4 regions of the Oceanobacillus timonensis genome follow, and region 2 is predicted to be linked to each of the others. Evidence: riboswitches for the same ligand, from Rfam matches in the RefSeq annotation. Region 2 holds a riboswitch; each other region holds the start of a gene.
The links. Region 2 has a riboswitch for thiamine pyrophosphate ahead of thiW (energy coupling factor transporter S component ThiW). Riboswitches for the same ligand answer to the same signal wherever they lie in the genome.

Region 1 (3,323 bases), 2.2 Mb from region 2:
AGGATGGCCTAAAGCCTGGAGTGCTTTGAATACAGCGAAAGAAATTTTTGATGAAGCGTAAATGGTATTAAATCATAGATGTATAGAATCCAAACAAGTAAGAACGAATAACGCTCTCTTTATCGGGATGGGAAATAATAAAATGATCCATTCCGATAAAGAAAGCGTTTTTTCATGTTGAAAAGAAGGAGGGGATGTAAAATGACATCAAAATCGGCAACGCATAGGGACGGCGTAGTATATTTCGTATCATCTACATTATCCCCTTCCTGTCATCATTTAAAAATATCTAACGAAGATAACGTATTTTTCAAGTTGATATCATCCCAAGGTAAAATTCTGCTACGGTCAGGCCAACCACATCCTTATTCACTCTGCCAATTTGTCCTGTATTTAAAGTAGAAGGAATTTTATTCTTGCTGTCATTTATTGACGCATTATTTTGTTCTTTTTGTCTCACTTTGTAATATTTTATGTAGATTCTACTTCCGGTTCTTGAAAATCAACGGGTTCAAAAATGCAAATGTAGGAGGAATATCCATGAATAGTCTCAGGCATTTGTCAGATGCGCTTTTAAAAGAGACGCTGAGAAATGCAATCTATTTAAAATTAGAGAAGAATTTTTGTGCAACTTTAAAAAATGAAATCCAAAAAAGAAGAGAGAGGAGTGAGTACAGGCACGATGAAGACAATAGCATGACGGATATTTTTGAAAGGTGATAGCGGCCGGATATGTATAGTTTTATCACCTGGTAATCAATAATATGCTGTAATCGGAAGTAGAATCTGCAAGCCTTACATTTAGGGCTGAAAGAGGCAGTGTTCGTACTTGTAGTATACGAAACGCTGCCTTCTTTTTGTTTTATAAAAATTGATTTCATTCTTAAATGGCATGATGAAAACGGCCGGTAATTTCCTGGGAAATAAGAAGGCTGTTATTTCTTTATTTTCAACTGGAAAAGGAATCTGATGGGAATAAACCGTAACGTGATAGATTCAAACAAAGGTGGATCTAGTAATGTGCAAGTAATGTATCCCTTTACAATAATCATTTTTACTATTAGAATGAACGTAACATTGAATAGAAAACCACTAGGGGTGCCACTTGGCTGAGATAAGATTATCATCTTAATCCCTTTGAACCTGATCTAGCTCGTACTAGCGTAGGAAAGTGGAGATGGCAGACATACGGTGAATTTGTATCATTAACGTAAATGTAACCACTCCATTTTGGGGTGGTTTTTTATTTGATGTAAAAAGGTATTCTGGAAACTTCCAATTCGAGTCTATGACAGGAGGAGTTGTTTGAGTATGGATTACATCGGGAAAATAAAAGAAAAAAGACCGCTTATTTATAATGTCATCAATGAAGTAGCCACGAACTTTGCTGCGAATGGATTGATTGCCATTGGTGCTTCTCCGGCTATGTCGCATACGCCGAAAGAAGCGGTGGAGAATGCGCAAAATGCCCAAGCGGTTGTGTTGAATCTCGGAACACTGACGGAAGAACGTGCAGAAGCTATGCTAATTGCCGGGAAAACAGCGAATGAGGAAGGCGTTCCGGTTATTTTGGATCCAATTGCTGTGGGAGGAACAACATTTCGAACAGAAGTCATTGATGAACTGTTGGAAAAGGTTCAATTTACCGCTATTCGGGCCAATGCAGGAGAAATTGCTGTACTAGGAAATGTGTTTGATTCCATGAAAAGTCCTGACTCCACCATTGCAGAAATTGATCCGGAAATTGCAAAGGCTGTAGCAAATAAATATCATACGGTCGTCATTGCAACCGGAAAAACAGATGTGATTACCGATGGCATGCGTACGACACTTTGCGGAAATGGGGACGCGATGCTGCAGAATATTACAACCAGCGGCTGTTTACTTACCTCGCTCGTCGGGCCATATGTCAGTGTTGGAGAAGATGTGTATGAAGCAAGCGTTGAGGTAACCGCAGCCTATGGAATTGCAGCGGAGTTGGCGATGAAAAAAGCAGAAGGGCCCGGTTTCTTTATTCCGGCACTGTTGGACACATTATATTTTCTGGATCAACAAATGGTAGATAAGTACAAGCGGTTGGAAGAATGGTAGTATGTATTATTTGGGAGAAATAGAATGGGCAACCATTTTTAGTTCGAAGCTATAAATAAACAAAAAGGAGAGTAAAAAAACATGGAACAAATGCTATTTATCCAGACAGGTACAGGTGTAGATTTACATGGACAAGATATTAACGAAGCTTCCAAACGTGCTGTTATCGATGCGATTCACTCTAATTCGATGCCAGGAGTTCAAAACGCGCTGCCTGACCAAGATTTAAACAATATGAAAGTAAATGTAAAATTAGGCATTCCGAGAGATGGGAATCACCTGGATGAAGAAAAAATAAAAAAATTAATACCGTACGGCGATGTGTCAGTGGAAAAGTTAGATGGCGGATTGGTTACAACCAGCGGTATCTATCTAAGTGACCAAGAGGATAAAAATGATTTAATGTATATTGTCAATGCAGTGGTCGAAGTGGGATATTAGGAAGAACGGGAAGAAAAATGAAGGAAAAACGCTTAACAGAGTTAGTATCCAATGTTTTGAGCGCAAGAAAAATTCATTCAAAATGAAAGTATGAAGCATAAATATTTATATAAGGGGAATAGTATAATAGAACCTTTATGACATTCAAACACTGGAAGTATCACTTTATTGACAGGATTTCCAGATTGAATTAAAATAAAGGTGTAAAATGGAAGACGTTTCTTTCGCGTTCCACTGGAGCGAAGAAAAGAAGCCGGGTGGTTCCCGGCTCTTTTTTTAAACCACCCTTGCAAAAGGGTGGAAAAAATGTCACAAGAACCAGTCACGAATCATAGAAATAACTTTAACAAGGTTGGTGAGGCCTCTGGTTAAATCTATTCTATTTCGGAAAGTTTCTTGCTTTTTTATTTTTCTTCGTTTCTTTCGTGTCTCCACTGCAGCGCTTCCTTTCAATTAGCAAAGTGCTAACATGGAGGTTGGAATTACATACAAAACATACAAAAGTGATTTGTCTGCCGTATGTTCCTTTATTTTAGCATGAAATAACAAAAAAATCGCAAAATTATTATTTTGCGATTTTTTGTTGAAATTGCGCCGAGGAAGGATTGCGTTGCGCAGTATCAATCCTTCCTCGGCGCAATCCCTTTAATAAGCATCTCTGTCCATTCTTCGGTATAAGGGGCAATTTTCTCGTAAATCTGCGGTTTGGATATACCTTCTACAATTGCCTGGAAATACAGCAGCAGAAATTCATCCGAATATTTCAGATCCACTTTCCCCTCTTTACGACC
Region 2 (3,323 bases):
AGCAATAGCGGCGGAATAGGTACATCCTGTTCCATGCGTGTTTTTCGTGTCAATACGTTCGGAAGCATAACTGTGCATTTTATTTCCATCATAAAGAAAATCAATTGCTTGTCCTTTTAGGTGGCCACCTTTTATTAATGCAGCATCGACACCATATTCGTGAACGAGATATTCTGCCGCGCTTTTCATATCTTCCTCGGTTGTAATGGATAACCCGGTCAGGAATTCCGTTTCTGGAATATTTGGTGTTACAAGCGTTGTTAAAGGGAGAAGGTATTGTCGTAAATAGTTACGACCTTCTTCATCTATTAGAGAATCTCCGCTGGTAGCGACCATTACTGGATCCATTACATATGGAGCATCAACCTGTTCTAATTTTTTAACGATTAATTCCATCATGGGCTTGCTTGCAATCATTCCTGTTTTTACCGCATGAATCGGCATATCTTCTATAATGACATCCAGCTGATCCTCAATCATAGAAATTGGCATATGCTCTACGGAACGGACCCCTGTGGTATTTTGCGCCACAACGGATGTAATCACGGACATCCCATAAGTTTTCAGTTCTTGAAATGTCTTTAAATCAGCTTGAATACCAGCACCTCCGCTAGGATCTGTGCCGGCAATGGTTAATGCACAACGAACCGACTTCATTATAAAAACCTCCTTCATAGAATTAAAGATTTATTTTGTTAAAGAAAATTGCCGTGCCGGGATACGGCTGACTAACAACCACCCGATCAATGCACCGGAGACACTGCTTACAATAAACGGCGGAATAAAAGCAAAAGCCCCTGCAGAACTTCCCATAAGCAGGTTAGCGATAGGAACAGCAAAGAAGGAACCAATTATTCCTGTACCAATGATTTCTCCTAAAGCTGCCATCGGATATTTATACGTTTTTTGATACAATACCCCAGCAACAAAAGCTCCAATCATCGCTCCCGGAAAAGCAACCAGTGTCCCCAATCCTAAAAGGTTCCTGAGCAGACTGATCATCAATGCGACAATCACCGCAGGACCTGGACCGAGCATAATGGCGGCAATCACATTAACGGCATGCTGGACAGGATAAGCTCTGGCAACACCGGCAGGAAACCAGAGTAACTGCGAGCCAATCGTTCCAATAGCTACCAGTACGGCCATCATTGTTAGTAAGCGTGTACGTTTTTTCAATCTAATCATCTCCTTTTACTTAGGAAAATGAAAAGGGAACTACTTTGTAAAAAAATAAAAAAATCAGGCTTTGTCGGGAAGCCTGATTTGGTATACTGAGAGTAATCATAAATGGATTGACTACTTCCCTACGCTGGTATTAACCAGATCAGGTTTATAAGAGTCGGAAAGTGAGCATGCTTTCCTCTCAGCCCGCCATGTTGGGCTCCCCTAGTAGTTGCTTTTCATCATTTTCTTTGATTCTACTGTATCAGAGATGGAGCAATTTGTCATGAATGAATCATCAGATTACAGGCTGATCTACAGGAAAAGTTATTAGTAGAAAGAGGTTAAAGCATGTTAAGAATAAATGGTATGGAATATCGTCAGGGAGACCAAATATTATTTCCAAAGATAGATATCGAAGTAAAATCTGGAGAAATAAAAGCTGTTCAATCCACCGTTAATATTCGTTCGGTATTACTGCAGATGATTATCGGAAAAGAAAACGTTCGAAGTGGATCGATTCAGATTCAGCATCAGACATTACAAGCGGACAAACAGAAATATTTTTCATCGTTAGGTATTTGCTGGTATGAAGAAGAGGTTTATGAACGGCTGCAAGTGCAGGAATATCTAAATTTTATAGGTTCTTTATTTCAAAGCAAGGCGTCAATCAAAGAAGTTCTTTCGCAAATTCAACTGGAAGAAAAAGCAAAATGGAAGATACACCAGCTCAATCGTTCCGAAAAACGGCGTGTTCAGTTTGGAAGAATATTCATGCAGGAATCAGAAGTTGTCATTCTTGAAGAGCCGGAAGTAAATATAGATTTAGAAACCAAACGTGTTCTGCATCAATTTGTCGAATTGATGCAGGAGCAGCAAAAGGCGGTACTGATTTTTACAACAAGTACGGAGAGTGCCATCACCATTGCCGATACTGTCTATCGCTTGGATGAACAAGGAATCCGTCAGATAGAAGTGGAAACGGAGGGAAATAAACGTTCAGAAACCATAGAAACAGATGGCACGGAAACAGCAGAAGAAGCGGTTCAAGTAAAGCAAACTTTTCAATTAAATAAAATTTCCGCAAAAGTAGAGGATAAAATTATTTTATTTGACCCGCAGGAAATTGATTATATCGAAAGCCAGGATGGACAATCCTATCTATATACCCGTGGAGAAGGATTTCCGACAGGCCTTACCTTAAAAGAATTGGAACAGCGCCTGTCTCATCAGGGATTTTTTCGCTGTCATCGCTCCTATATAGTGAATCTTCAAAAAATAAGAGAAGTGATTACATGGACAAGAAATAGCTATAGCTTGTCTCTTGTTGATAAAAAAAGTTCGGAGGTCCCGTTATCAAAATCAAAGTTAAACGAGCTGAAGGAATTATTAGGGGTAGAATAAGTACAATTCAACATACCATATACTCCATTCATCGAAAATATACTGCGTTGTTGTTGAAAAGTGGCTATTCTATAGTCACAGGCAACTTAACTGATACAGGAGGTTTTTGGAGTGGAGAATATGATTGAAGTGACATCTTTAGAAAAGATTTTTGGCAATAAACAAGCGTTACACGATGTATCCTTTCAGGTGAAAAAAGGAGAGACATTTGGTTTTCTAGGGCCCAGTGGTTCAGGGAAAACAACAACAATAAAAATTTTGACTGGACAAATGAGGCAGAGCGGAGGTACGGCGAATGTATTTGGGGTGCCTGTTTCAACGTTAAATACACCTGCGTATCGAAAACGCTTTGGTGTTGTGACAGATAATAGTGGTTTATATGTGAGACTAACCATTTATGATAATTTAAAGCTTTATGCAGATCTATACGATACGCCTTATAAGCGAATTGATGAAGCATTGGAAGCAGTTAATCTAGGAACAGAGAAAAAAACACAGGTTTCTAAACTCTCCAAAGGTATGACACAGCGCGTATTACTGGCAAGGACACTGTTGCATAAGCCGGAGTTATTATTTTTAGATGAACCGACATCCGCCCTAGACCCTGCTAACTCTAAACATATTCATGATGGCCTGAAAGAACTGAATCGACAGGGAACGACCATTTTTCTGACCACCCATGATATGGAGGAAGCAGATCACCTATGCGGTCAGGTAGCCTTTTTAAATAAAGGGATTGTCCAGCTTTTAGATGA
Region 3 (3,323 bases), 3.3 Mb from region 2:
GAGTACTCTATCAAATACTTGTAATCCTGACACATGTAGAATTTAAATGCCTCTATATCAAGTGTTCCATTACCAATTCCTTGTACAAATGGATGCTGGTGACTTTTCTCCCAAATCGAATCTGCTGCCTTGCGAATACGTTCTGTAAATTTCATGCTCTATGCACTCCCTTTTCTATCATTTTTATAAATGCCTTATTCCTGTTTTTCTGTTTGACACCATTTCAAAATAAATTGCAGCAGGGACACTGTATAATCTACTAACTCGTCGATATTTACCTGCTCATCTACGGCATGGGCATGCTTCAATTCACCCGGTCCATAGCAGGCTGTCGGAATCCCGTACGCTGCCAGCCAGCCGCCGTCTGTTACTGTTTCAGACATTCGGACTTTCGCTTCCTTGCCAAAAGCTTTGCTATGACTCTCCTGTAACATGGCAAAAGCAGCGTGCTCTTCATCTACGGAGAAAGACGGGAAAATTTCACCTCGGTCCACGATCATCGATTCGCCGCCCCATTCAAATGTTGGCAGGTTATCCCGCATCCAGACATCCGCTTCAGCCGTCTTTCGTAAATGGGACTCAATTTCTTCAGCAACCTGTTCAGCCGTCTCATCGGGATAGTAATGAACAGTAATCCATAAGCGGCATTCATCAGCAATAAAAGCAGCATGTCTTCCGCCCTCAATCACTGCCGGGTTGATCGTATTGGTTCCTGGCGGGAAGCCTGGATAGGATTTGGTCACTGCCCAATGACGCTCCAGCTCCTGCAAAGCCGTAATCAGCTTATTCATCTTTTCAATGGCACTGGCCCCTTTCATCCCGCCGCCTGCATGAATGAGCTGACGGCGTGTCCCATCATGGTGCGTGGTCGGGCTTTTCACCGTAATCCAGCCGGTAATAACGCCTCCTTGCCCGTGTATTTCACAATGGCTTGTATCTGCAACAATAGCATAATCTGCTGTATACCCGCGTTCTCCGCATTGCTTCGTCCCTGCTTCTCCGACTTCTTCCCCAATGACGGACTGCAGAATAACGTCTCCGCCAAGCTGAATCTGATGGTCATACAACAGACGCATCGCAAATAAACATGCTGCCAGACCGCCTTTCATATCTGCTGTTCCCCGTCCATATAACGTACGTCCTTCCACTGTTGGCTGAAATGGCCCATGCTTCCAGTTTTCACCTTCCTCTATAGAAGCGACATCCACATGCCCATTAAGAATCAGGCTGTTATATGTATCAGAAGCAGTCCCACGCAAACAGCCGACGACATTCGGATCATCAGGGTACACATTCCATTGATCTGTTTCAAAATGCATTTCCTCCAGGTAATTCGCAATATAAGCTTGGATATCCTCTGTATTTCGTGCAGGCGGGGCTGGTGTTTCAAAGCGAATTAAATCGCTGACAAGCGCTATTAACTCATCTTCTCGATTTCGAACCTCCTGAATGACCCTGTCCATTCAAAAAACCTCCTTTTCAGCACGCAAAAAAACCGCCTCCTGATATAGAAAGCGGCAGAAAAGTTTGATTCATTTGCCTATAGGCATATTCCGCCCACTTCCCTCCGCTAGTACGAACTAGATCAGGTTGGTAAGGGTCAAGACAATATGCCTCTCTCAGCTTAGTAAGCACCCCTAGTGGATCCATTGCGTATGTATTTATCCATTTTAGATTACCATACGGATTTGTAAGCGTAAAGCATAGTTTAAATTATATTATTGGAATCATCCTAATTATTGCAAGAATTTCAATCTATCTACAGGGAAAGTATGCCTATATCACATGTTTTCCAGCAGTTTAACTCCCTAAAAATGTTATAATAAATTTTGAAATAGTTGCAGATAAGGAAGTGAGCCATGGAACGATTTAAAAAATTAGGTGCTTATGCAATTGGGATTTTTATTTTAATCATCTGTATCACGGTGATAGCAGATGAATCAAAGCTTCTATATCCTTTATTACAGGGGAAAAACGGGGAAGAAAAAGAAGTGACCACTGTCGGTAAAACCGTATCCAGTGATTTATTTGGCAGCTTGAAATATTATGCTGTTTTAGAAGACGACGCACTCCTTCAGCTCACTCGTCATTCATCTGATCAAGAAATTTCTTTATTAACTAAACAGGAATTTGAACAGTTGGATGCCGGAGAAACGATCACGAAGAATGATTCTGGTATAACAGACGAGGATCAGAAATCACAAATAACAGAGCATCTTATTGTTATCATCGTCTTTAGTATCTATCCTTCAGGTTTTCTTGTTTATAATATTAGTCATATCCCTTTCTTTAAAAAATGGAGAGAAAAGGGTGCTACATTTTTTATATTTATTGTGTCAGGAATCTTATGCCTGGTGTTTATAATGACATATGTATTTATGGGAAAGTCTATCATTAGTGTGGTTCAATCCTATAGTGGGGACCAAATCGAAGTGGAAGCCTTTATTTCCGACACAGCACACGAACGTAATACCGGACGCTTTAGTCGAGATTCGTATTATTTACATTTATCTTTTTATACAGAAGATGGGGATGAAGAAATTTTTATTTCTAAAGAAGTCTCTTCTCGTATATATTCTCAAAATCACTTTTCCATTCCTGTCCGTTATCCTGAGGGACAACCTTATAAAGCGCACATAGCAGGGACGAAATTCGGGGATTTTATCGGATCCAGCTTTATTATTTACAGCTGCACCCTCATCATTACAGTTTTTTTAATTTATGCTGCTTTTTTAATGCGAAGAAAGAAGAAAACAGGCTCTTTTTATAAGAAAAAGGATTTCTCCAATAAATAGCGAATACATAAGATATACCATTTACAGAGAGGAGTATTCCCTATGCTTATAAAGCCATCGAAGTTGTCCCCAGGTGATAAAGTAGCAACTGTCAGCCTCTCCTGGGGCGGAGCAGGTGAACCTTCCTTACAGTGGCGTTACCAGCAAGGTGCGGAACGCTTAAAAACCGTCTTCGGGCTGGAAGTTGTTCCAATGCCCAACAGCTTAAAAGGACAAACTTATATAGATGAACATCCCGAGGCACGAGCAGAAGATTTAATGGCTGCATTCAGAGACCCTGAAATCAAAGCAATTATCTCTAATATTGGCGGTGATGACAGTATTCGTCTGCTTCCTTATATCGATTTTGAGATTATCCAACAAAACCCAAAGATTTTTATGGGATTTTCTGATACGACGATTGCTCATTTATTCTGCCTGCATGCAGGCCTATCCTCCTTTTACGGACCGGCAATCATGACCGATTTTGCAGAAAATGTGGCGATGGATGATTATACAGTGAAAGCCATTCACAATATGCTTTTTGAA
Region 4 (3,323 bases), 450 kb from region 2:
CGGTTTTACCAGGTATAGAGGATGCTCCAACAATGACTTTCTTTCCCTGCTTCGGAACGAGATAACAGCCATCCATCCAAAGCGTGGATTGAAATAATTCCTGTTCCAATTCTAATAGCAGACACTCGCCCTTTACAGGGATTGTGCTGTAATCTGCAGGCAGCAGCTCATCTCCAAACGCCCCTGTAGCAACAATGACTTGACCAGCATAATACGTTGCCTCTGTAGTCCGGACTCCATAAACTTTTCCTGCTTCCATTAACAGTTCGCTTACTTTCTCCTGCTCATGCAAAATTGCGCCATGATGACAGGCAGCCAGGCAGAATGCTTTGGTAAGATGGCGGGCAGAAACTTGTCCATCATTTGGCAGATAAAGGATAGCGCGAAGATTATCCGTCAAACTTGGTTCCATCTTTCTTGCTTCTTCTACTGACAGCAAATAGGCAGCATTATCCGCTTCTCGTTGAAACGCTGCGACGGTTTTCAGCTTGTTATATTGTTGCTGATGAAAGGCAAGCTTCATGATTCCCTTATGCCTATACTGGATATCAATTCCTGCTTCTTCCCGCAGTTCCTCGGATAAATCCTGAAATAACGCCCTGCTCTCCTGCGCAAATTGGAATAAAGGACTATCTTCAGCAAACTCACCTTGCGCCCCTAGCATACCCGCTGCGGCACTGGAAGCTTCACAACCAACTTGATTTCTCTCTATAATCAGTACCCGATAACCTCTTTTCACCAGCTGATAAGCAATGGAACAGCCAATGACTCCGCCGCCTACAATAATTTGATCGAATTGTTTATTCACTGTTAACCTCCTTCCCAAGTATTCAACACGTGGTGGTAAGCTTTGGCCATTTGGATCGGATCATCTGCCTGCCAAATCCCAGACATCACCGCTATTCCAGCTGATCCAGCTGCAATTACTTCTTTCGTTCGCTCGGGCGTCATCCCGCCAATCGCGTATACCGGCACAGATAACGTGCTGGTAATCTCCTGAAGTTCAACTAATCCCCTGGGGTGCTGATTTGGCTTAGACATACTGGAATAAACATGACCGTATAATAGATAATCTGCTCCCTCTTGCTGTGCCTGTTCTGCTTCTCGTAAAGAATGGACAGACTTTCCTACTTTCAAGCCAGGGAAGTTTCCTTTCACAAGGGAAACAGGAGGGCTGTGATATGCCAGCTGAACCCCTGCACACTGCTTCATAACAGCAATATCTATCCTGTCATTGACAATTATTTTTGCTAATGGAAATCCGATGTTTTTTAATGCTCTAATGATTTCCAGCATGTCTTTGGCTGTTTTGTTCTTTTCTCTGATGTGCAAATAATCAATACTCTTGTAAATCCGCTTTATTATTTGCAAATGGTGGTTGGAAAAATTGCCATCACTGATCAGATGCAGCTGTTTGCTCATCCTCTGTTGCCCTCCTTTACTCAATTCCTCCAGGCTGATGGAAGAAACGAAAAAGACCACTTATCCGAGTAGGACAAGTGGCCTTGATTGTATAAAAATTCAACGATTGAATGATATATCATCATGTTCCTGCCACTTCCCTACGCTAGTGTTAACCAGATCAGGTTCAAAGGGTCCGAAATATTCGTCTCAGCCAAAGGCTCCCCTAGTGTTGCTTATTTAATTTTCAGATTACAATTAAAGCATAACATATTATTTTTTATTTTCAAATATATTTTTCCAAAAGTGTTTGGAGGATTTCAAGAGATACAATTGTTGTGTCCTCCATACCTGACACCTTTTTCGAAACACAAAACAAGTTGGTCAAATAATGTAATATCATCCCCTATTGCCATTTTAAACAATAGGGGATTCATACATATATTTCTTTCTGCTATTCCGTCAATCCTTCAATTTCCATCTCTTCAATGGTCGCTGTTTCATTATCATCCATCACCTGTGCTTCTGCATTAATATGATCTCCTTTTTCCAGAAAGATTGCCAATGGAACCTTGCTAGAGTTTACAGTGTAAATGGTGGTATCATCTTCCAGTAAGAATTGAACCATTTGACCTTGTTCTGTTGAGCTTATTTGCACACGGTCAACCGTTCCTTGCACAGATTCGGTAACAGTCTCATCCGTAGCCTCTGCATTTCCAGGATCCTGTGACAAAGCCATCCGATAGGATTCCAGAGCAGCATTCGCCGTATCTCCAAATACAACAAAATCAGAATCATCCGCCTTAATATATGCATACTGCTTGTGCAGACCGTTCGGATCCAGTACATTGACGACCCAAGTCGGGTTCCCATCAATATTATACAGTACAGGCATAGAACCTTCCCATTTCTTCTCCGGAAATTCCTTATTAACGATTTGTTTTGCTCCGTCACTATCCATAATGCCGTTATTCTTCTCCCCACCAAAGTAGGTAAGCTCACCGGTACGTGCGTTAATAAGTGTATAGCCCAGTGCTGAATCAACGTTTTCTTTCGGAGAGGTCATATCAGTAAAATAAAACATATCCCCATTCTCATCAAACATTGGTGTAACACCAGATTCTGTTCCAGACTCATTTGGCAGCTTCACATCTCTTTTTCCAAACATACTGTTTAACCACCCGTGGATATACTTTCCGAAATAATCATTCGTCACCGAAGCCATTTCCGAACTCACAGATCCATCAATAAATGCTGGTGCTTCATCTGTCTGATAGGCATTCATATCTCCAGTGACCGGATCAATGACGACGACACGAAGTGCATCCAGATTTGGTTTATTCGTAATGTGCATCGGTTTATAGATGGTCTGCACATACCATGGTTTCCCATCATCATCCACTTCTATTTGCGCATCTCCACTTTGTATATATTGCGGGAACTGATTATAAATCACACGTTTAACATACTTATGGAAATAGCTGGAGTTTGTATATTCCATCGGCTCTTCTTCAAATGAGGGTTGAGCATTCACATCGGTAGCAGAAATCGTAAAATAGCCTGCTATTTCTTTTCCACGGATAAACTTCCAAAAACTAGAGAATTCAACTGGTGCCACGTAAACAATTTCATCCCCCACCTGTTGCACCTGTAATTTCCCTAAATCATAAAACTGCGCATTGGGTACAACACTCATGGATTTTTGGATCTTATTACGTGCAAATTCCGGGGCAACTGTAATTGGGGTTTCGTCCTTTGATAGCGGTTCTGCTTCAGGCTCTTCATGCACGGTAATCGTATTATTGGCATTATCCAATACCGTAAAACTTGTAATGATAGATACTACAAGGATGATTAATCCCAATCCATACATACCTGCTAAGGGAGTAACTACTTTTTTCTCCATAAAATGTTTCGGCTTC

Region 1: another riboswitch for thiamine pyrophosphate. It lies ahead of thiM (hydroxyethylthiazole kinase); the one in region 2 lies ahead of thiW (energy coupling factor transporter S component ThiW).
Region 3: another riboswitch for thiamine pyrophosphate. It lies ahead of B7E05_RS02165 (acetylornithine deacetylase); the one in region 2 lies ahead of thiW (energy coupling factor transporter S component ThiW).
Region 4: another riboswitch for thiamine pyrophosphate. It lies ahead of B7E05_RS20205 (thiamine phosphate synthase); the one in region 2 lies ahead of thiW (energy coupling factor transporter S component ThiW).

What each region holds. Positions count from the first base shown of each region.
Region 1 is NZ_LT800497.1:1,421,675-1,424,997, forward strand. Features, by position in the region: gene B7E05_RS06875 (carboxymuconolactone decarboxylase family protein) at 1-61, shown strand, start outside; gene sda (sporulation histidine kinase inhibitor Sda) at 541-720, shown strand; TPP riboswitch at 1,085-1,187, shown strand; gene thiM (hydroxyethylthiazole kinase) at 1,312-2,091, shown strand; gene B7E05_RS06890 (Lin0512 family protein) at 2,173-2,532, shown strand; gene B7E05_RS06895 (TetR/AcrR family transcriptional regulator) at 3,153-3,323, opposite strand, start outside.
Region 2 is NZ_LT800497.1:3,666,231-3,669,553, reverse strand. Features, by position in the region: gene thiD (bifunctional hydroxymethylpyrimidine kinase/phosphomethylpyrimidine kinase) at 1-657, opposite strand, end outside; gene thiW (energy coupling factor transporter S component ThiW) at 688-1,152, opposite strand; TPP riboswitch at 1,288-1,401, opposite strand; gene B7E05_RS18025 (LytTR family transcriptional regulator DNA-binding domain-containing protein) at 1,516-2,568, shown strand; gene B7E05_RS18020 (ABC transporter ATP-binding protein) at 2,680-3,323, shown strand, end outside.
Region 3 is NZ_LT800497.1:362,144-365,466, reverse strand. Features, by position in the region: gene tenA (thiaminase II) at 1-155, opposite strand, end outside; gene B7E05_RS02165 (acetylornithine deacetylase) at 195-1,463, opposite strand; TPP riboswitch at 1,546-1,649, opposite strand; gene B7E05_RS02160 (hypothetical protein) at 1,860-2,795, shown strand; gene B7E05_RS02155 (S66 family peptidase) at 2,838-3,323, shown strand, end outside.
Region 4 is NZ_LT800497.1:4,118,625-4,121,947, forward strand. Features, by position in the region: gene thiO (glycine oxidase ThiO) at 1-808, opposite strand, end outside; gene B7E05_RS20205 (thiamine phosphate synthase) at 811-1,422, opposite strand; TPP riboswitch at 1,543-1,639, opposite strand; gene B7E05_RS20210 (ABC-2 transporter permease) at 1,856-3,323, opposite strand, start outside.